Regions from separate parts of the Paenibacillus sp. BGI2013 genome, predicted to be linked through region 1. Evidence: riboswitches for the same ligand, from Rfam matches in the RefSeq annotation. Region 1 holds a riboswitch; each other region holds the start of a gene.
The links. A riboswitch is a leader RNA that binds a small molecule or an ion and turns the genes downstream of it on or off. The one in region 1 is predicted to bind S-adenosylmethionine.
Positions count from the first base shown of each region.

Region 2: another riboswitch for S-adenosylmethionine. It lies ahead of CXK86_RS18375 (methionine ABC transporter ATP-binding protein); the one in region 1 lies ahead of mmuP (S-methylmethionine permease).
Region 3: another riboswitch for S-adenosylmethionine. It lies ahead of metA (homoserine O-acetyltransferase MetA); the one in region 1 lies ahead of mmuP (S-methylmethionine permease).

Region 1 is NZ_PJFA01000010.1:64,402-71,921, reverse strand. Features, by position in the region: gene mmuM (homocysteine S-methyltransferase) at 1-476, opposite strand, end outside; gene mmuP (S-methylmethionine permease) at 454-1,866, opposite strand; SAM riboswitch class I at 1,959-2,060, opposite strand; gene CXK86_RS22195 (Ger(x)C family spore germination protein) at 2,131-3,333, opposite strand; gene CXK86_RS22190 (spore germination protein) at 3,330-4,430, opposite strand; gene CXK86_RS22185 (spore germination protein) at 4,469-6,181, opposite strand; gene CXK86_RS22180 (methyl-accepting chemotaxis protein) at 6,331-7,236, opposite strand.
Region 2 is NZ_PJFA01000007.1:75,298-82,817, forward strand. Features, by position in the region: gene CXK86_RS18365 (COX15/CtaA family protein) at 296-1,234, shown strand; gene CXK86_RS18370 (Cthe_2314 family HEPN domain-containing protein) at 1,398-2,114, shown strand; SAM riboswitch class I at 2,244-2,385, shown strand; gene CXK86_RS18375 (methionine ABC transporter ATP-binding protein) at 2,512-3,546, shown strand; gene CXK86_RS18380 (methionine ABC transporter permease) at 3,547-4,206, shown strand; gene CXK86_RS18385 (MetQ/NlpA family ABC transporter substrate-binding protein) at 4,282-5,121, shown strand; gene CXK86_RS18390 (DUF2167 domain-containing protein) at 5,240-6,196, opposite strand; gene CXK86_RS18395 (SDR family oxidoreductase) at 6,412-7,191, shown strand; gene CXK86_RS18400 (NifU family protein) at 7,330-7,520, opposite strand, start outside.
Region 3 is NZ_PJFA01000001.1:127,075-134,594, reverse strand. Features, by position in the region: gene CXK86_RS00635 (trans-sulfuration enzyme family protein) at 1-391, opposite strand, end outside; gene CXK86_RS00630 (PLP-dependent transferase) at 388-1,575, opposite strand; gene metA (homoserine O-acetyltransferase MetA) at 1,600-2,517, opposite strand; SAM riboswitch class I at 2,754-2,877, opposite strand; gene corA (magnesium/cobalt transporter CorA) at 3,329-4,264, shown strand; gene CXK86_RS00615 (HRDC domain-containing protein) at 4,335-5,336, opposite strand; gene CXK86_RS00610 (ROK family protein) at 5,513-6,391, opposite strand; gene CXK86_RS00605 (MOSC domain-containing protein) at 6,464-7,150, opposite strand; gene CXK86_RS00600 (phosphodiester glycosidase family protein) at 7,181-7,520, opposite strand, start outside.

The DNA of each region.
Region 1 (7,520 bases):
CGTGGACGAAAACTGTCCCCTTCGCGATCTACTGTACGATCTGTTATATGCTCCTCATTCTCTACGTTCTCGGAACGTACCGAAGGAGCTTCTACAAGCTGACCTGTCGAGCTTTCTCTCCCTACTAAACTACTCTGCACTTCTGCCCACACGTCATCTCTCGCCTGTACAGCCAGTTCCACCGTCTTCCGGATCAGCTCCAGTGCTGCCTGTTCACCAATCCCTCTCTTGCGGAAACCATCCACCGTCGCCTGATAACTGGATGTAATCGCACAGTCGGCTCCTGCTCGAAAATAATCTGCATGGACCTGAACAATAACATCCGGATTCTCAAGCAACACACGAGCAGACCATAGTGGATCATCGAGATCACATCCATGCTGTTCGAGTTCCGTAGCCAACGCTCCATCCAGAATCATGACCGGATGTTCACGAAGGATCTGTTCCATGGGGTTAGTCTGTTGTTCTTGCGTCATGTACTTGTCCTCTTTTCTTATTCACACGTTCTGTCAGATAATAAGCAGCGTAACATACTGCGATAAACGGAACCCCACAATACAGCGCAATTCGCTGTGTCGGGTCAAAGGCAATACCTATGCATGAAGCCAGGCATAATATAAATGAAACAATTGGTACCACCGGATACAGTGGTGTGCGGTAGACCAGATCTTTGACCGCATGTCCTTCCCGGATATATTGTCTGCGGAACATGTATTGGGAGGCACTGATACTCATCCATACTGCAACGACAGCCAGACCTGAAATGGAAACCAGCGTAATATACACCGTACCTGGCGCAATGATGCTGGACAGCAAGGCCAGCGCACCACCCACCATACTAATCAGAAGTGCATTCAGCGGTACTCCGCTTTTGGTCAATTTGGCAAACCACGGAGAGATCGTTCTTTTGTCAGCCAGAGACCAGAGCATACGTGAAGATGCATACAGGCCTGAATTGGCAGCAGAGAGAATCGCCGTCAGAATAACAAAGTTCATAATGTCTGCTGCATAGGGTACACCCACCCGCTCCATTACCGCTACAAACGGACTTTCCAGTACACTGGCATCCGACATGGGCAGCAAGGCCGACAAGATAATAATCGTTCCGATGAAGAAAATAACCAAACGCCACAGCGTTGTATGAATAGCCTTTGGTATCGTCTTTTCCGGGTTCTCCGTCTCACCGGCGGCAATGCCGATTAACTCGGTGCCTGAGAAGGCAAAGTTTACAGCAAGCATGGTCATCAATATCGCTGTAGCCCCATGAGGGAACCACCCGGATGCGGTAATATTCGATAGAAATGGAGCCGGTTCAGAATCCGCCATGGGAATGAACCCAAACATGGCTGCGCCACCGATAATAATGAAGATTACGATAGTCACTACTTTTACAGATGAGAACCAGAACTCGGATTCCGCAAAAAATTTCACCGTTAGAGCGTTAAACAGAAAGATCATCAGTGCAAAAACCGCGCTCCATATCCATACGTTTACCGATGGGAACCAGCGCTGCATAAGCAATCCGGCGGCTGTGAATTCGGAGCCAAGCGCAACAGTCCAGGTTAACCAGTATAACCAAGCCACCGTGTAACCTGTTGCCGGTCCGATATATTTGGCTGCATAACTATGAAATGCTCCCGTCTCTGGCATATGAACAGACAGTTCACCAAGACAGAGCATCACCAGATACACAACGATGGCTCCAATCAGATAGGACAGAATGGTTCCCAGTGGTCCCGCCTGCTGAATGGTGTAACCTGAGCTGAGGAATAATCCCGTTCCAATGACTCCTCCGAGAGAGAGCATGACCACATGCCGTGCCTGCATTTTCCGCTGAAAATGCCCTTTGTCGTTGTTGTTCTCCATACCTGCTGCTCCCCTACTTCTTCATCCAGAAAAAACAAAAAAGACCCACTCTGCCTAAAGAGTGCGCCGTTACTGACAAATAAAAACAAACGCTCCTATCTATCAGGCTTTCACCCGCTGGAATTAGCACAGTATCCTTCAGATCTGTTGCTGAGGTTTCTAAGGGCCAGTCCCTCCACCTCTCTGGATAAGAAAATGATTTTTTACTAATATAGCGATCTATCATGAATGTGTCAACAATTAAATAATATATGGCACACCTCGCTATTCGGTGGAAGACCCCGGATTCGTGATGGTGGTCTTTACCTCATAGGTGATCGGCACGGTGCTAAAAATTTTATCCCAATCGTCTTTGACTTTTTTCCATGTTTTAGGTTCTTTAATACGCAAGCTATCCCGAAAATCCGCAACATCTACTTTATAGGTATGCTGCAGTTTGTATAACAACTGTCGAATCTGTTGTTTGGCAAGTTCAGCAAATTCTTTTTCCAATTCACTGAGATACGCACCTTTTTCCTCTTCCTCGGGAGCACGCCAATCCTCCATCAACCAGCCTTCGGATTCAGTTTTCACATGGAATGAAATATCATCGCCAACCACTTTTGGAATTATTGTTGTTTTTTTCTTCTTCATTTCATATACAACAGTGAACCCCTCTTTATTGTATGTCTTCAAGATACCTCCTTTTTCTTTAGGTCTGAGCCAAGATAGCCCTTCTAGATCCGTTTGGCTGAGTTCCCCGATGAATTTTGTTGTTTTCCCATCAAAGATACTGGCACCGGAGAACTTGTCCTCTCCATTGAAGTTCAGTACATTCTGGAGCAAAAAGCTGGAGCCGGATTGCATTTGTGCATCTAATTTGGAGAGTAGAACGGGGTCCAGGATTTTATTGGACAAGTATGAATTACCGGTAATACCTGTAAGATAAAATGCTGGAATCCGGGAAGGATCATCTGAAGTCAGTACATCAACAGCGCGATGATGGCTAATCAACACCAGACAGTTAGGACGAATATCGTTATCCCGAAGTACAAAATCCAGCAGCTGGTCCAGACCATACTTTTTGGCGATATCCTTGGACACAACGATAACCTTCAGATGATGTCCGATGAGCGGATGATCTCGTCTCAGTGCAAACTGACGAAAGATTTGCAGCAAGGAATCTCCGGTAAGCTGTTCATTGGAATAGGACGTTTTACCAGAAGCAGGCGAACCGGATTGTTGGCTCTTCTGACTGCTGGAATTACCCGGAGCAATCTGTACCGTGGCTGTCACATTGTTCTGCTTGGAATACCCTCCTCCCTGATTGGCGATGTTCTCCTCAAATTCCGTCTCTTTGCCGATATCGATCCCGAGACCAACGTAGACACTTAGATCCTCTATCTCTCGACTGCTCCAACATCCGGATATCGTTAAGAGAATGCATAATACAGTGGCTAAGCGTAACAACATGCGGAATGTAATCATGCATGCTTGCCTCCTTTTTTGCGAATCAGACTTAACAACAGTAGTACCAGAGGTAAAATGCCAAACAAAAATACGGACACATTGCCTAGCATATCTCCTAGTACGAAGGTATCATCCACTGTTTTGGGTATCATTGCTGTCAGATAAATGAACGGCAGCAGGCCGTACATGATGCCTTTGATTTTTTTGGAACGAAACAAATCACGAATACCCACCGAAGCGCAGTAATGTGTAATTGCTGTAGTCGAAAAGATTTGCATAATCCAGATGACCAGCAATAAGGATTCAAAACGCTCGAATATCAGACCCTGGATTTCGAAGCTTCTTACCAAATCCAGCGTTGGCCAGGTTCGAGTTTTGATGCCATCGAGCGATAAACTGCCTATAACCATCACCACCGTGATCAAGTAGATAATAGTGGATATGAGTATCCCCCAGGTCATCGCTTTATTGCTCTTCTTCGGATTTTTCATATAGGCAGTCATGATTAACATCACCTCATAGCCCGTATAAGATAATAGTGAAGGCTTCAACCCTTGGAAAACGGGCATAATCCCATCACCGAGGACGGGTCTCAGATTGCCAATCTCGAATAGCTGATTACTAAGCAAAATTTCAATCACAAATATAATAATCGTAATCGGAAGGATGATCTCAAACACACGTACGATAACGCCAAGCCCGCCTGAAATCATATATACACCGATCCACATGAAGACCATCACAATCGCCCAGGTGGGGGTGCGTTCGAGCAGATACATCCCAGTTACTTCAGCCATAACTCTGATTTCGAATGCGGCAATAACTATGAAATACATAATCATAGACAATCCCAGTATGTAAGCAATCCAGCTGCCCGTAATCTCACGGGTGAACTGGAAGACGGTTTTCTCCGGAAATCTGCGACACAGGGTAACCAGAATTATTCCGACACCTATGATAATGAATCCAGATAGGATAATGGAAATCCAGACATCCGGTGTTCCGACAGCTTTGCTGGTCGTTCGAGGTAACGTCAATATCCCGGCACCAAGCATGTAATTGACAATAATTACAACAGCCTGTGTCGTGGTTAGCTTTCCTTGGGAGCCATTCACTTAGTTCACCTCCAGACCTTCAGTAGATGGAATTCCATTTATTTTTTCCGATCATCATCGATCGGATTAGTCATTTTGGGACGCATTCTCATCATATTTAGCGGTGCACGGATAACAAAATCCTTCCATTCATTCATGTGATAGGGAACGGCTGGTGCAACATAAGGTACGCCAAAGCTTGAGAGTCGTGCCAGATGTGTACACACAAGCAGAAAGAACATAACCACGCCAAACAATCCGAGTACGGCTGCGCTGAACATAGCGGCAAATCGTAGAATCCTTAGCGTTAATCCCGCACTATAGACCGGAATCGTAAAGGAAGAGATGGCTGTTACCGCAACGACAATGACCAGAAATTGGCTTATTATTCCCGCTTGCACCGCTGCTTGTCCAATAATCAGACCTCCTACGATACCCATCGCTGGCGCAATCGGTTTGGGCAAGCGTATCCCGGCCTCCCTCAAGATTTCAATTGAAAGCTCCATGATGAGTACCTCAATAATTGAGGGGAATGGAACTCCGGTACGCGTTTCAATAATCGTCAATACCAGCTTGGTTGGAATAAGACCCGGATGGAACGAGATAAACGAGATATAGAGCGCAGGAGCAAGCAATGCCAGCATCGCGGCCATAAAACGTAGCACTCGCAAAAATGTTCCAGGAATCCAGCGTTCATAATAATCCTCGGGAGACTGAAGCAACATGCTAAAGGTCACCGGTACAATTAATACAAATGGCGTTCCATCCAACAAAATTGCCACTCGGCCTTCCAGAAGAGCACCCATCACCCGGTCAGGTCTTTCCGTATTCAGTACCTGCTGAAAAGGACTCAGTGTATTATCTTCGATGAGTTGTTCCACATAACCTGATTCGAGCATTGAATCCATATCCATCTCTTCAATTCGCTTGCATACTTCAGCAACGAGATCTGGATCGGCAATATCCTGAATATAGGCTATCGCCAAATCTTTTTTGATCCGTGAACCCACTTCATACTTCTTAATAAACAGGCTCTGATCACTTCCATAACGACGTAAAATGCCTGTATTATCGCTTAATTGCTCTGTAAAACCAATACGAGGCCCACGAAGCAGTCCCTCTGACAAGGGTTCATTCATACCTCTTGTTTTGATCTTATGAGCTCCAATTAATAAAGCACCTGGCAAACCATCAACCAGCAGTGCATTTTTCCCAAACAACACACCAACTGCGAGTTCTTGGAGGGACTTCGTCTCCTCAACCAGACTGACAGGAAGTAATTGATCTTGCAGATATGCCGACAGTAAGTGTGCGTTGTCTGGATGAAGGAAACCCTCCTGCTTAAGTAGAGGAACACCTTCGAACATCAACGGTGTAATCAAGTGATCATCAACTAAGTCTTGATCTACCAGGCCTTCGGTATAAATGACCGCAGCCCGTGTATTCGTTCCCCTAATAATAAATTCCCGAATATGCACGTCTGCATTGAGTCCAAAGCTTTCTTTCACACTCGTCAGATTTATGCTGTACTTTTCGGTTAATTTAATATTGGCATAGTGGCCTGTTTCGGTCCCTTCACCCTGCCCTTTGGCTGCTGGCGAGATATCCTTCGAGGATATGGACGATGGCTTCGAACGAGAGAAGCTTCCGCGCTTAATGGCAGCATTGATCCAGCGCATGCTCAATGTAATACCAATTGGAATGATGAAGACCAAGAATGCCTGAATCCATATGGACCAATCCGGCACGTAGGATACAATTGTTGACCACATGTTCCCACCCCAACATTTCTCTGCATGACATAGCTGCAGGTATTCCCAAGTATTGTGTCCCCGTTTGATCACAATAATTCCCGTTTTTTTGAGTACTGAACGACAAAAAAAACGGTTCCTGTGCAAGGAACCGCTATTACTATATATTGTTATACGATTCTGGTCACATGCTCCGCTTTGGCATCCAACAAGTGAGCTGAAGCAGCAATTGCTGTAAAATCATTCAATGCGATCTCGATCTGCTTCTGGCTCTGCTCCACATATTCTTCTACTTTTTTGGTACCACCCGTGATATTACCAATCTCCTTGGTTATTCCAGTCACGCTATCACGAATCTCATTAATCGAACTCTCCACCATTGCGGATAGTTTCTTAACTTCCTTGGCCACGATATCAAATCCTCGTCCGTATTCTCCTGCATGTGCAGCCTCAATGGCAGCATTCAACGCGAGCAGTTGCGTCTGTGATGAAATCTCGCGTATCGTTCGTACCACGCCCTGAATCGATCCGGCCTGTTCCTGCAAATGAGTCAGCGTTGCACGGTTAGAAGTCGACACCTCTGAGATATAGGAGATACTGGACATTAATTCCTGGCTCCGTTCAATGCCTACATCTGCCTGCCCATTCAGTTCATGAGACATCGTTTTCAGCTCATTCACTACGACCGAAATGTTGTTCTGACGGTTGGTAATGTTGGTGGCGATTTTGGAGACACCCAGTATCTTCTGATTCGTCTCATCGTACACCGGCATATATGTCGCTTCAAGCCATACAGAATTCCCCTTTGCATCCTTGCGTTCAACCTTGTCCTGGAAGCTGACACCATTAAATATGCTATTCCAAAAAGCATCATATTCCGGAGTATTTGCAAATTGACCGAAGCACAGTTGCTGATGCTTCATGCCGTACATCTCATCTACCGTATATCCCATCGTCTGGGCAAAGACTTCATTCACGTAGGTTACCCGGCGATCCAGATCGAATCGAATGATAGCAAGACTTTTCTCCATCGCCTTGATGACCATTGCATCGGTGACAACATCTTTCTTTTCCATATCTAATATAGACACTTGATAACCCCCACAGTTCATTCCATAATAGACAGCCTTTAACTAGCAAAAAACAATCATAACAACATATGTATCCATCAGGTTCTAGATGGCTCTACTATGGATACCCGATTTGCAGCATTTTGGATCACCTGTTGTTATTTATTTTTATTGCAACCCTGTGAAGTCAAAATATATAGTTGTTCCTTCGTTTCAATGCTTCTTCAATATCCTGGATAAAAGGGTTCCATCAACATACTTTCGGAGCATATTCATCGTCCAGAAAAGAG
Region 2 (7,520 bases), on a different contig from region 1:
AAAAGTATGACAGGTTCATGTTGTAAAAGGGTATAATAAAAAGAACGCCATTTCTCTTGAAATAGGGAAATGGCGTTTGTGTGTTCGACACGTTCTATGTAAGAAACATTTCTGTACATATCCTCAATGACCTGTGGGTCATTATTTCACCAGACGTTAACATTTTGTCACAAAGCGCGACGTCAATGAACATTTTATCCGTTATAATGAATTTAGTTGTGAAATAAGTGTCAAAGTACCGAAACAAGCGGAGAATATTCTTCGCCATCTTAAACCAACAGCGGGTGAGAAAAAATTGAAACACTTAACTTTGTTTAAATGGTTAACCGTATTAACCTGTCTTGTCATGTTTCTGGCCACTTTTGGTGGAGGCATCGTAACCAAAACGGAATCAGGCCTTGGCTGCGGAACAGAATGGCCTTTATGTAATGGAAAACTCGTTCCGGCACATACTGTGGCTTCACTTATTGAATATTCCCATCGCGCTGTAAGTGCACTGGCTGGACTGTTGTCCATTGCCTCGTTTGTCGCTTTTCTGCGGTTTGGCAAGTCACGCCGTGACCTGCAATTGTTTTCTTTCTTAACTCTGGTATTTGTCATCGTCCAGGGAATCATGGGGGCTTTTGCCGTTGTCTTCTCCCAATCTTCAGCAGTCATGGCACTGCATTTTGGCTTTGCACTGATTGCTTTTGCCAGTTCTCTAATGATGGCGCTGGGCATCAGGCAAGAGGCAAAAGATGGCGGATTGGAGCGACTGAATAAATACCCTCGGGTTAGTAAAAAATTCAGGAATCTGGTCTGGTTCTCCACCATTTACACATATCTCGTGGTATACACGGGTGCATTTGTGAGTCACACGGATTCTGCAGGGGGATGTTCTGGATTTCCGCTCTGTAACGGGCAGATTATTCCTGAGCTTTCGGGTGGGGTAGCGGTTGCTTTTGCTCACCGTGCAGCAGCTGCGTCGCTCGTGATTGTTATCGCAATCCTGGGTCACTTCGCTTACCGTAATCATCCGGACAACAAGGAAATGCGTACTCTGGGTGTGGTATCCGTTGTTCTTATTCTGATGCAAGTAGTCATTGGTATTTTCATGATGGTGACAATGAACCGTCCGGAAGTATACATGTTCGTAGCTCTTGCTCATATGCTGGATATCGCCATATTGTTCGGAGTCTTAACGTATATGAGTTTCCTGGTGTACAAGCTACATCGCCCGGCTAATCGTTTTTAAATATGAAAGTCCACCATCCAGTGATGTACATCATTGGACAGGTGGACTTTGTTTGATGTCAGAGGGATCAGGGCAACCTATGGCAAGCAGCAATTACACGGAATGAATGATGTTTCGTTTACGGTGATGAATTCTTGTTTTTTTGGAAAAGAGGAGGTTAGATATGCTGCGAACGTTGTTGGGGGAAAAGCCACGTATAAACGAAGGTAAATTGAAGGCAGCGATGGACGCAATGGCGCATACGCTTGAGCTATTTCAACGACAAATGCATGTGGACCATGATCCCACGCATGACTATCGGAAACTGTATGTGTGGACTCAGGGACTCATCTCCTCACTGGATGAACTGGAGCAAAGCTGTTTCGCTGCTGCTCATTTTCGTAAAAAGGTCGTTGCAGGATCAACGGATGATATGACGCCGACTGAAAAAGCCGAGTATGCACGGTATGTGTATTTCTACAAAGATGGCTTTATCCGCTGCTTTGCCATTCTGGATAAAGTCGGCACGGTATTAAATGAAATATTCCAGTTGAATACTTCAAATACCAAAGCGCATTTTTCTTATTTCACAATGTTAAGGCAGTTCGACTATGCGAGGGAACATCATGATCTTGCGTTGCAATTAATACAGATCAAGGACTCTTATCGTGAGCCGATGAGCAAGCTGCGCAAACGACGTAATATGGAAATTCACTACATGAACTCAGAAATGCACGATGACCTGTGGCAGTTACACCAGACCTTGCAAGGTAAAGTGAAATTGGAGGATCTGAATCAGCATGTGCAGGAAATGCGTCAGGGTGTCGATATGGTCTGTGAAACGTTAACAGCCTCTTATAGTTATATCAATAAAATATGGAAAAGAAATAATTCCCTTTGACAAATCGGAATACTTGGAATATACTGAGTTTCAATCGAATGTTACACGGATATAACTGATTTTTTGGAAGTTACGTTCACATTATAAAGCATAAACTACATGAACTTATAAAATCCTACAACAACATATTTCTTATCGAGAGCGGCGGAGGGACAGGCCCGATGAAGCCCGGCAACCGATTTGTAATGACATGATACATGTATCATTCGTTATAGATGTTAGGTGCTAATTCCTACAAAATGGTGCAAGACACGATTTTGGCAGATGAGAAGGTATATTCTTTCACGTGAAGAGCCCTCTTTGTATCTGCAAAGGGCTCTTTTTTTGTACTTTAAGGGGAGTTTTCCTTTAGATCGGGTAAAGATACATGTAGGTGGTTGGAAAGGGGCAAGTGCGATTGATTGAATTAAAAGGTTTAACGAAAACGTACGGCAAAGGAACAAAATCTACAACAGCGTTATCCGAGTTGAATTTGAGCATCCAAAAGGGCGAAATCTACGGAGTGATTGGCCATTCCGGAGCGGGCAAAAGCACATTGATTCGCTGTATTAATTTGCTGGAACGGCCTACGGAGGGTGAGGTATGGGTTGACGGAATTAACCTGACTGAACTGAGCAAAACCGAATTGCAGCAACAGAGACGCAAGATCGGAATGATTTTTCAACACTTTAATCTGTTATCTTCGGCAACGGTATATGACAATGTAGCTTTTCCACTAAAGCTTGTGAATACACCCAAGGAAGCCATTGATCGCAAAGTGAAGGAAATGCTTGCACTGGTTGGTCTGGAGCACCACAGCAGCAAATATCCGGCTCAATTATCGGGTGGCCAGAAACAACGTGTAGGGATTGCGAGAGCACTTGCAAGTGATCCAAATGTACTTCTCTGTGATGAGGCTACTTCGGCACTTGATCCGCAGACGACAAATTCAATCCTGAAGTTATTACTCGACATTAATGAAAAGTACAACCTAACGATTGTGCTGATCACACATGAGATGCATGTCATTCAGAACATCTGTGACAAGGTGGCTGTCATTCATCAAGGTGGCATTGTGGAACAAGGACCTGTAACAGACGTGTTCCTGAAGCCACAGCATGCGATCACGCGGGACTTCATGATGCGTGACCATGAAGCTGGACTTGCTCTGGAAGAGACCGCTCTGGCAAATGCAGGCGTTGAATTGCAGGCAGGTGCTGCTTCCAAACTTGTGAAGATATCCTTTCTGGGTAACAAAACGTATGAAGCGATTTTGTCTAGAACGGTACGTAAGACAGGCGTGGATTTTGCCATCCTGCAAGGTACAATCTCTACGATCAAACAGGTTCCTTATGGGCAGCTGACCGTTCGGTTCGAGGGTGATTCAAATGCGATTGATCGGACGATATCAGAATTAACCGCTGAGGGACTTGATGTGGAGGTGCTTCGTTAGATGGATTTTTCAACAGTTCGCTGGGAAGAGGTTGGTAAAGCCTCCATTGAGACACTGCAAATTTTGGGTGTATCAGGCTTGTTCACCGTAATTTTTGGTTTACCGCTCGGAGTGCTGCTGTTCATGACAGCCCGATCTGCTTCGATCAAGTCACGGACGGTGTACATTATATTGTCCTTGATTGTGAATATTTTGCGCTCAGTCCCATTTATCATATTGATTGTTGCTCTTATACCGTTCACTCGTTCACTCGTCGGTACTGCTACAGGTGTGTTAGGTGTTATACCACCTTTAGTTATTTCAGCAGCTCCTTATTTTGCTCGTTTGGTGGAGACGACGTTGCGAGAAGTTGATCGGGGTGTCATTGAAGCGGCACAGTCGATGGGTGCATCGACCGGACAGATTGTAAGACGGGTGTTACTGCCTGAGGCACTGCCTGGACTGCTTGCGGGTATAACGATCACCATTGTTACGCTTGTCTCCTATACGGCGATGGCGGGCATGGTTGGCGGTGGAGGTCTGGGAACACTGGCAATCAACTATGGGTATTATCGTTATCAAAATGAAATCATGATTATATCCGTAGTGTCGATGATCATTCTAGTGCAAATTCTCCAGATGGCTGGAGATCGCTTGGTTACATTTTTCACCAGGAAATAACACATAGATAACATGATGGTTATGCAATAATGCGGACGCCACATGACAAAAATGATTAGAGAAGGGGTTTTACACATGAAAAAATGGTCTTTTGCTCTACTTAGTCTTATGTTGATTGCGGTTCTCGCAGCTTGCGGAAACAACAAGGACGCCGATAGCGGCGCAGACAATTCAGCAGGTGCACCTCGTACAGTTGAATTGAAAGTTGGAGCTTCACCTACACCACACGCAGAGATTCTGGAAAGCATCAAGCCTGAACTGGAAGCACAAGGTATTCGTCTGCAAGTCGTTACATTCAATGACTATGTACAACCCAATCAGCAGCTTGCTGATAAAAAATTGGATGCGAACTTTTTCCAGCACCAGCCTTATCTGGACACAGAGAATAAAGAACGTGGATTCAACCTCGTTTCTGTAACACCTGTTCATGTTGAACCTTTTGGTGGATACTCCAAAAAGATTAAGTCTTTGGATGAATTGGCAGACGGCGCAAAAGTAGCAATTCCAAATGACCCATCCAATGGTGGACGTGCACTGTTGTTGCTCGCGAAGGAAGGTATTATTACGCTGAAAGACAACACAAATATCTCATCTACGATTCAAGACATCACAGCCAATCCGAAGAACCTGGATATCATTGAGCTGGATGCAGCCATGATGCCTCGTCAATTGGATGAAGCGGATCTGGTATTTATCAACGCTAACTATGCGCTCGAAGCGAACCTGAATCCGGCGAATGATGCTTTGCTGATCGAAGATCTGCAAGGTAACCCATACGCAAACATCCTCGTTTCCCGTGAGGACAACAAGGATGCAGATGCAATCCAAAAACTGGCTGCTGCTTTGCACTCCGAAGAAGTGAAAACATTCATCAAAGAACGTTATAAAGGTGCAGTTGAACCTGCAACTGAATAATTCACGATATGTATGATATGATGTGAAGCTATTAAGAATAAGCCGTATATCTCTTCTGAAGAGATATACGGCTTATTTTATGTTTCCTAATCTGTGCTGACGTGGGGATCAACACAAGTCAGAGTTTTTCCGGTTTATCCGCGTTGGATGGATGCCCAGATTGGCGGTAGTAGGATAATTCATTCTGATCAGCATACTGCTGTTCATCGGCTTCTTGCAGGTACGTCCTCTCGAAGGGAGAGAGTTTCTCTTCTTCTCCGTGTGAGCTTTTGATTTTGTATCTGATCCAACCGATCAGCCCAAGGACGACAACCAGGATCAAGGCCCATCCTTTTTTAAGCAAAAGAAGAGCACTAAATTTCTGGGAAGCCGTGTACCCGATCCCGCCCATCAGAAGACTGTTGAGCCCTATGGTGGATGTTTTGTCAGTCGAAGCATTGTACTCCTCATAGGTGTATCCTGCATTGATGCTAAGCTTATGAAGTACGGTTTCCTCGAATGCCTGACGGCTCTGTTGAAAGTTGGCCGTATCTGTAACCAGAATGGCTGTGATGTATCCTTCGCGTGTCAGGAGTTTTACATTGTAATTGACCATGGCTTGCTGATCAGCATTCTTGAAACCAAGGGAGTAAACCAACTGGTGTTTGGTACTGTCATATGCCGGTTCGATTTCCCACCCCGTTATGTACGTTCTATATTCAGGATCAAGTTCTCTGTTATCTTCTTCTGTGCCTCGGATATAACTGCTTAACAGTTCTTCGGCATTCAAATTTTGATCGTCATCGTGGATGTGACCTGTCTTCACGTACTCGAACACTACATACCACGAGCCGAATTCGCTATTGCTGGTTAGGCTTCCGATTTCATTCCCGTTAGGCTTTCCATCACTGTTAAGTATCGATCGTTGGGTATTGGGCTTATCCAGATAGGAATGGCTTTCAGGGACTTCCAGGGTGACCTTACCGTCCAAAGAGACAGATGCTGGTCCAGTAATCCAATCGTACTCATCAGGTGCTTGCTCATTCTCACTTGCCGCTGATACCTGTAAGGCACTAGAGATTGTGAATAAACTCAACATTAAAAGTGTAAGAAATGATATCCATCTTTTGTTCTTCATATTCATGTAGAGGTCCTTTCGGGTTATATCCTCGACAGTACCATAGGTGTTTGATTTCAATCAAGATATATTTGGAATCAAAGGTGGATAATCCCTTGTGGATAAGCGAGTTGTAGGAGGACGATAAATCTTTTATACTGGATAGTGACTGCTCTTTGAAGAGGGGGATGAACGTGAAGGGAAAGATTGCCCTCATAACGGGAAGTGCCAAAGGTCTTGGTAAAATGACGGCCCTCAGTCTGGCAGATCAAGGGTGCCATATTGCCCTGAACTATGTACACAGCAGAACAGAAGCTGAGGCTTTAAAGGCTCAGATTATAGCCAAGGGTGTGCGGTGCATTGCCATCCAGGCTGATATATCCAAGGTGGAAGATATCTCTTCATTGGTTGAGCAGGTGGAAGGTAACCTTGGCAGCATTGATATTTTGGTGAATAACGCAGGTCCATTTGTCCGTGAACGACGATTATTTGCGGATTATTCTGAAGCTGAGGTCCAGATGCTTGTGCAAGGAAATCTGTTGGGACCGATGTTACTGGATCAACGTGTATTGCCAGAGATGAGACGCAAGCAATGGGGACGCATTATCCATTTTGGCTTCAGTCATGCTGGAGAAGCGAGATCTTGGCCTCATCGCGCCGTATATGCGGCTGCCAAGGTGGGTCTGGTTTCGTTCACAAAGACACTCGCGGTTGAAGAAGCCCCGTATGGAATTACGGTTAACATGGTATGTCCAGGTGACATTCGTGGTGCGAACAAAGAGAAAACGATTGATGAAATGGCAGGCATCATCGACGAGGAAACACCAAGAGGGCGTCCAGGCAGCGGTGAAGATATTGCACGAGTGATTACGTATCTGTGTCTTGATCATTCCGATTTTATAACAGGCAACATTATGGATGTATCTGGAGGACTTGATCCGATTCGTCCGACTATACAGCGCGAGGATACTTAAAAGGTGAATTGAAGGATTGTACGTGGAAACGGGTCAAGGTGACTGTGAACATGGACTCTCTGCATATGCACACAAAAAAAGAGCCCTCCGCTTCATGCGAAGCGAAAGGCTCTTGAGGTTTATTTCGTGAAGGATTGATTAGAATACTTGTACGACTTCTTGTACACCCTCAACTTCTTCGAGAAGGGCACGTTCAATCCCGGCTTTTAAGGTAATGGTGGAGCTTGGGCAACTGCCGCAGGCACCGACCAGTTTCAGCTTAATAATGCCGTCTTCCACGTCGACCAGTTCCACGTCACCGCCATCGCGTTGCAGAAACGGACGAAGTT
Region 3 (7,520 bases), on a different contig from region 1:
CTACAAAGGTTGTCTCGATCTGCATACGGCTTAATATGGAAGTAAGCAAACGATACGTACCTCCATATACGTCTTCCGTTACAATCATGTGGTCCCCTGCGGAGAACATCATGAACACGCTTGAGATCGCAGCCATCCCCGAAGAATAGGCAAAGCCTCGTGCGCCGCCCTCCAGCAATGTGATGTAATCTTCCAAAGCCTGACGTGTCGGATTACCCGAACGACTGTAATCATGTTGAGGCGGATTGAAGATATCAAAATGATGGAATGTTGATGCTTGGTAGATCGGTACACTGGAGGCTCCAGTCGTTTTGTCAATCTCATCGCCAAAATGGAGCAATTTGGTATCAAATTTCAACTCGGAATTGGGCTTGTTGTTGGACTCACTCATGAGTGCACGCCTCCTTCCACTTCCTGTTGTGCAGCTGTCAGAGCATTGCCGAGATCTGCAATCAGATCGTCCGCATGTTCAATGCCTACAGAGAACCGGAGCAGACGGTCATCCACACCTACGGCTTCACGAATTTCAAGCGGAATATCCGCATGAGTCTGTACTGCGGGATAAGTCATAAGTGATTCGACTCCGCCGAGACTTTCGGCAAAAGCAATGAGTTTGATATGACGCAGCAACGGTTCAACATAACGTGCATCCTTCACTTTGAAAGAGAAGATACCTGTGTTACCGGTAGATTGTTTGTTCTGTATCTCATACCCCGGATGATCGGATAGACCTGGATGATACACTTCAACCACCGCTGGGTGCTCAAGCAAGTATTTGGCAATAGTAAGTGCATTGTGCTCATGACGCTCCATGCGAAGAGCCAGCGTTTTCATACCTTTCATCAACTGGTAGGAGTCACTTGGAGATAATACCGCTCCAATGGAATTATGCAGGAACGCCATCTCAGCAGATAACGCCTCACCTTTGGTAATAATTAGTCCGGCGAGCACATCATTATGTCCGCCCAGATATTTGGTAGCGCTATGAATGATGATATCGGCACCCAGTTCAATCGGACGTTGGAAAAATGGAGTCAACAACGTGTTGTCAACAATGGTCAACAGGTTGTAACTTTTCGCCCAGGAAGCAACGGCTTCCACATCGGTGATCATCATCAGTGGATTGGTTGGTGTCTCAATAAATACAGCTTTGGTATTCGGCTGACGAACCTTCTCCAGTGCTACAAGGTCATTCGTGTCCACATAACTAGCAGTTACGCCGAAACGGGACAGAATACGTTCCAGCAGACGATAGGTTCCACCATACAGATCCAGCGATACAATCAGATGATCCCCTTGACCAAACATGGCAAAAATCGTTTGCAGCGCAGCCATTCCCGAGCTACAGGCAAACCCTGCATCACCGGACTCCAGCGCTGCGGCGGCTTCTTCCAATACTTTACGGGTTGGATTAGTCGTACGAATATAATCAAACCCCGTGCTTTGTCCAAGCTTAGGGTGGCGAAACGCAGTGGATTGATAGATCGGAAAGTTAATGGCGCCTGTTACCGGTTCATTGATGGACCCAATTTGTGCTAAGCGGCTTTCGATTTTCAACTTGTTGTTGTCTTCCATTGCTGCATCCTCCTGTAATCTCGATTAGATTTGCGGGCCAATATCGTAAGGTGTTTCTTGATACACATAGTAATTGAGCCAGTTAGAGAATAATAAGTTGGCATGAGCGCGCCAAGTAGCTGGTGGCACACGGGAAGGGTCGTCATTCGGATAATAATGCCTAGGCAATGCGATATCCAACCCTTTGGCTGCATCCCGGTCATACTCCCACTTTAATGAGAACGGGTCATACTCGGCATGTCCTGTGGCAAAAATCTGTTTGCCGTCTTTGGTAGCAACCAGGAAGATCCCCGCTTCCTCGGATTCAGCCAAAATCTCTAAATTCTCATTCTTTTCAATATCTTCGCGTCTCACTTCCGTATGACGGGAATGTGGAACGTTGAATACTTCATCGAATCCACGCAACAACGGAACATGTGGTTTATTGATGGTATGTGGGAAAACGCCAAAACACTTTTCATCAAGTGCAACCTTGGGTACGTCAAAATGATGGTATAAACCTGCCTGAGAAGCCCAACATATGTGGAGGGTTGAAGTCACATTGGTTTTGGTCCATTCGAAGATCTCCTGGATTTCATTCCAATAGTTCACGTCTTCGAAATCCATCTGTTCCACCGGGGCACCCGTAATGATCATTCCATCGAAACGACGGTGCTCAATCTCATCAAAGGTTTTATAGAACAGATCCAAATACTCTTGAGACGTATTCTTCGACGTATGGGATTTGGGATGTACAAGAACGACATCCACCTGAATAGGCGTGTTTCCCACCAGACGAAGCAATTGTGTTTCGGTCGTTTCCTTTGTGGGCATCAGGTTTAATATAGCGATACGGAGTGGACGAATATCCTGCTGATATGCAGAAGTTTCATCCATGACGAAGATATTCTCTCCTTCAAGTACTTCTTTTGCTGGTAGAGTATCGGGTATTTTGATTGGCATAGTAAGTCTAACTCCTCCTTGTGCATAGATAGATGCAGCCACCCTTGGCTTGATGTCTTCACATCAATACAGTTATAGACTGCCTTGAGCTTGTAAAAACATTGAATTGCTCTTTCATCCAACGTTACAAACAACCTCAAGTTCCTTAGCGAAAATCACTGCTGAGAAGTCGGGGCATATAACAAAGACCTTCCTCGGATTTCGAGAAAGGTCATATGTAAAAAAGATATGCGCCTCTCTCATCTCTCAGTTACAACAGTGCCACTTGACACTTAGTCACTGCAAGAATTAGCACCGTGCGGTATACCGCCGGTTGCCGGGTTTCATCGGGCCAGTCCCTCCACCTACTCTTGATAAGATTTCGCTGTATTAGATTGTAATTAAATATGGTTCACCGTCTACTTTATTACATTAATGCCCTCACGTCAAGATGCAGTTCGATGTCTGCTTCCCAGATCGGAACCGTTCATCATCCGTTGTCATACACTGCCTCAGGGCGCGAAATAGACACATTTTTGCGCTTGAAAGCACCTTGTACCAGCGGTATACTAAACAAGGTGTTATAAACCCTTATGTGAGAGGTGACATATTAAATGGATGGCGACCCGAGGCCTGACTGGCAGCCGAATTCCGACAAACTGCATAGAGAATTGACATCAGCATGCCGGCAGCGGGACGTGACTTCCGTTTGATTATATAGTGAACGCAGCCCTGATCTCCAGGCTCCGCTGCCGACCGGCTGATTTGTTCTTTTTGCGCCCATAATGATAATATCCGCCAAGTTGGCGGGTGCAGAAGGAGTAGATTAACGATGAAAATCCGGTTGGTTAACAACGGTGTATTTATTCCGGTGGACGACATTCAGCAGGCGCTGACTCCACCAGCGGAAGGATTTTACTGGATTGATGCAGACGTAGACGATTTGGCGGTACTTCAGCCGCTGTTCTTGATGCATGATCTGGCTGTGGAAGACTGTCTTAGTGACGAAGAACAACGTCCGAAGATTGAAATTTATGAGAACCATTATTTTATTGTGATTAATAGCATCCGTTTTGATGATGAAGAGATATTTCTACGTGCGGTCAACCTGTTTCTCGGCAGACATTTCATTATTAGTGTTACCAAGCACAAGGTCAGCGAATTGCGTACACTGAAACCCATCCTGTGGGAACAGGAAATCAGTACACCGGATCGTCTGCTGTATTTGCTGGTTGACTTGATTGTTGATAATTATTTCACCGTAGGTGACCGAATTGAAGCACGGATCGAGAAGCTTGAGGAAGACATTCTGATGCACACCAAAAAGTCACATCTGAATGAAATCATCGGGCTACGCAGTGAGATTCTGTGGCTGAAAAAAGTCCTTGGACCTCAGAAAGAGGTTATTAACACCTTGAATAAAAAAGATCTGCGTCTCATCGATGATCAACTGCAAAAGTATTTCAGTGACATCTATGAGAATGCTGTAAAAATATCTGAAACCTTTGAGACTTATCGCGACCTGATGGGCAACTTGCGAGAAGCCTACCAATCCAGTATTGCGAACCGGGCGAATGAGATCATGCGTGTATTTACCGCCATTACCACGGTCTTCATGCCGCTGACAGTCATTACCGGTATATACGGCATGAACTTTACGAATATGCCAGAGCTTAACTGGAAATACAGCTATTTTGTTGTGATTGGTCTGATGGTTACACTGGGCCTGAGCATGTTCTTCATTTTCCGCAAGAAAGACTGGGTATGAACTTTTATGAAATAACAAAGACGAAGCGCTCCTCCGGGAGAAACGCCTCGTCTTTTTTCATTTCTGATTATTAACCAACATTCTTCTCTGTCTCTGCGTGCCGACGGAAGCGGATTCGAATCATGCGCAGTCTTTCATAGACCTGCTCCAGACTTCCTCCATCGGGTTTCTCTCCTCCATACACCTTATGTAATACTGGCTTCAGGAACGTATCTCCCAGCTCCTCATACGCACTCCATACGGCCTCTTGTTCGTTCTCTGGCATCACTGCCAGCTCCACATCAAGAAGACAATCGGTGTCATAACCTTCGTGATCCAGTGCCTCTAACAGCTCAACCAACTCGCGTCGGGATAATCCGGATCGATTAACAATCTCCTCTAACGTATACCCTTCCTTCATGCCTTCAAGCACCTGCTTACGTGTGGTGAACTTATCAAGTTCCTGCTTGTACTTCTGCTCTCTCTGCTTGTATAACCAACTCTCATACTCTTCTTCCTTCAGCGCCGTGTATACCCAGTCCAGCGGGAATGTCGTTGAACGCTCCAGTCCGGTTGTAATCTCCATCCATTCCGTACCATACTCAGTTGCTTTGCTCTCTCCTACGCCCGGAAGTTGCATCAGTTCATCCAGCGATTGCGGAACAAAGGCACTGATCAAACGCAGCAGACGATTTGTTGCAATAAAATACGGTGCCTTCCGGTCAGACACAGCTCTCTTCCTGCGCCATGTGCACAGATCCGTATATAATTGCTCATTGCCGTATAACTCACTGTAACAATGGAGCCGCTGTCCACCATAACTGCGTGACTTCAGATCATCATTCTCATGAAATAACCCCTGCAACTGCGGTCGGTACCCCTCACTCATCTGTATGGCAAGCTGATGACGGTAAATATGAAGCAGCTCCTCCCAAGAAGTCCCCTCATACCAGATGCTGTCCTCACGCTCTCCTTCCTCGTAGCGACTCCATCCCAGCTGCCAACTATCTTCCTCTTCCCCAATCCATAACTGTGCATACTCTGCATTCTGATCTGACATTCTGGACAATCTGTTCATGAAAATGACTTCCATTTTCGTTCCCTCCCTTTGAATATTCAGCTTATACGAGTTAAAGATGCTACCTATAGGCAGCACAAAAAAACACCCCTCCTGCAAAATCCATGCAAGAGAGGTGCTTCCTCATTAACCGTACTATGCTGTTGCCCATATCATACCACAATGGTAAAATTCGTCAATCCCTTAATGACCTACTTATTCAATGCCAACTTGGCAAGCGCCAGTGAACCACACAGACCCGCATTGTCACCAAGTCCTGGTGAAACAACATACTGGTCAATGTCGGATTGAAGTGCCGGATGCTGAACGTATCCAGCCAGCAACTCCTGCAGTTTGCTACGGACCATCGGGAACAGGTGCTCCTGCTTCATTACTCCGCCACCCATGACGATTTTCTGCGGAGAGAGAATGAGAACATAATTCATCAGTGCATGTGCCAGATAATGTGCTTCGATCTCCCAAGCTTTATGATCTGCAGGCAGTTCATAAGCCGGTTGCTCCCAACGTTTGTTAATGGCCGGTCCTGCTGCAAGGCCTTCGAGGCAGTCACCATGATACGGACAGAAACCCTCGTATGTATCCTCCGGATGTCTGCGTACAATGATATGTCCCATCTCTGGATGTGACAATCCATGGACCATTTTACCGCCAACCACAGCACCTGCACCAATACCTGTACCCACAGTGATATACAGACAGCTCTCAAGACCTTGTGCAGCGCCCCAGGTTGCTTCTCCAAGTGCCGCACCATTCACATCCGTATCAAATGTCATCGGCACATCAAAATGCTCCTTGAGCTTGCCAATCACGTTATACTGTCCCCAATGTGGTTTCGGTGTTGTTGTGATATAGCCATATGTTGGGCTTCCTTCAATCGGATCAATCGGACCGAATGAACCTACACCCAGAGCTTCAATGCCTTTGCCTTCAAAAAATGAAATCACTTGAGCCATGGTCTCTTCCGGTGTTGTTGTTGGAAAACTTACGCGTTCCAGAACTTCTCCGTTTTCTGTGCCAATACCACATACAAATTTGGTTCCGCCTGCTTCAATTGCGCCTAAGATCGTCATGTTAGTCACACTCCCAAGTTAGTTTAAAAAGGAATTCGAATTGCTTTACTTGATGACACGATAATTAGCCTGCTACTTGTTCTCCAGCTTGGACAATCGTTTCATTAACGTTTGCCTCCAGCTGTCTGACAGCGCAGGAATGGCCAGCAACGCCTGAATACCTTCGACATTTTCTTTCCCCTGATGCATGATTCGATTGGCTTCAAGAACCGTCATTGAGGCTGGATCGGTGCTGATCCGTCGAAATATCGATGAAGGCCTTACCTCACCTTCTTGCAGTACACGAAAGTAAAAGCCGGTATATCCACTCTCCTGAAAATAAACAGGCAGCTCCTTATAGTCATACCTCGCACCCAGCTTGAAGCAAGGTTGTCTGGGCTGACTGACCTGTACTGTGGCTTCGCCCAACTCGTACACATCACCAATCCGTACGTCTTCTTCGGCACAGCCTTCAACCGTCAGATTTTCTCCACAAGCTCCCCAATCCAGCTTACGATCCATCAGTTGTTCGAGCACCAGATAACGACTGTAATCGTATACACAAACGGCTTTGTCAGGGCCGCCATGATGCACCAGATCCGCCTGAGCGTCCCCTGTCATTCCAGTGAATGACAGGAAAACCGCGTCGGATACAGGATGTTTCACAATGCCGCTCAGCACTTCACGCTTCTGCCCAGGGAGCGGTTGCGGCAGTCCTACATTAATGGCCAGAACAGCTGTATTGCCCTTCCCTGGCTTTCGATCAGATGTGAGTGTCATTTGCGTCATACCTCCCATAATCACTTTCTTTTAACGCACGGAGCCGCCAAATACGAGTGTATTACTCAAGAGCCGGCCTGGAGAAGTCAGCATTTTGCCACCGGCATACATACCCGAGGAAGCACCGCCATCCAGATTCATGGCCTGTTTGGCACCAAGCTTCTGCATCACCGCTGCCCACTCCTTGATTGTTGCTCCGGAAACGGTAGCCAGCATAACAGAACCGTCCGCCATGATCGCAATACCACTTCTGGCTCCGGAAGCATTAAGAATCTTGGCATCCTTGAAACCTTCGCTCGTCGGATTGACAGCTACCTTGCCGTCTTTTACCAGACGGGGTCCTGCCCCAACAGCAGTCACTACATCTTGC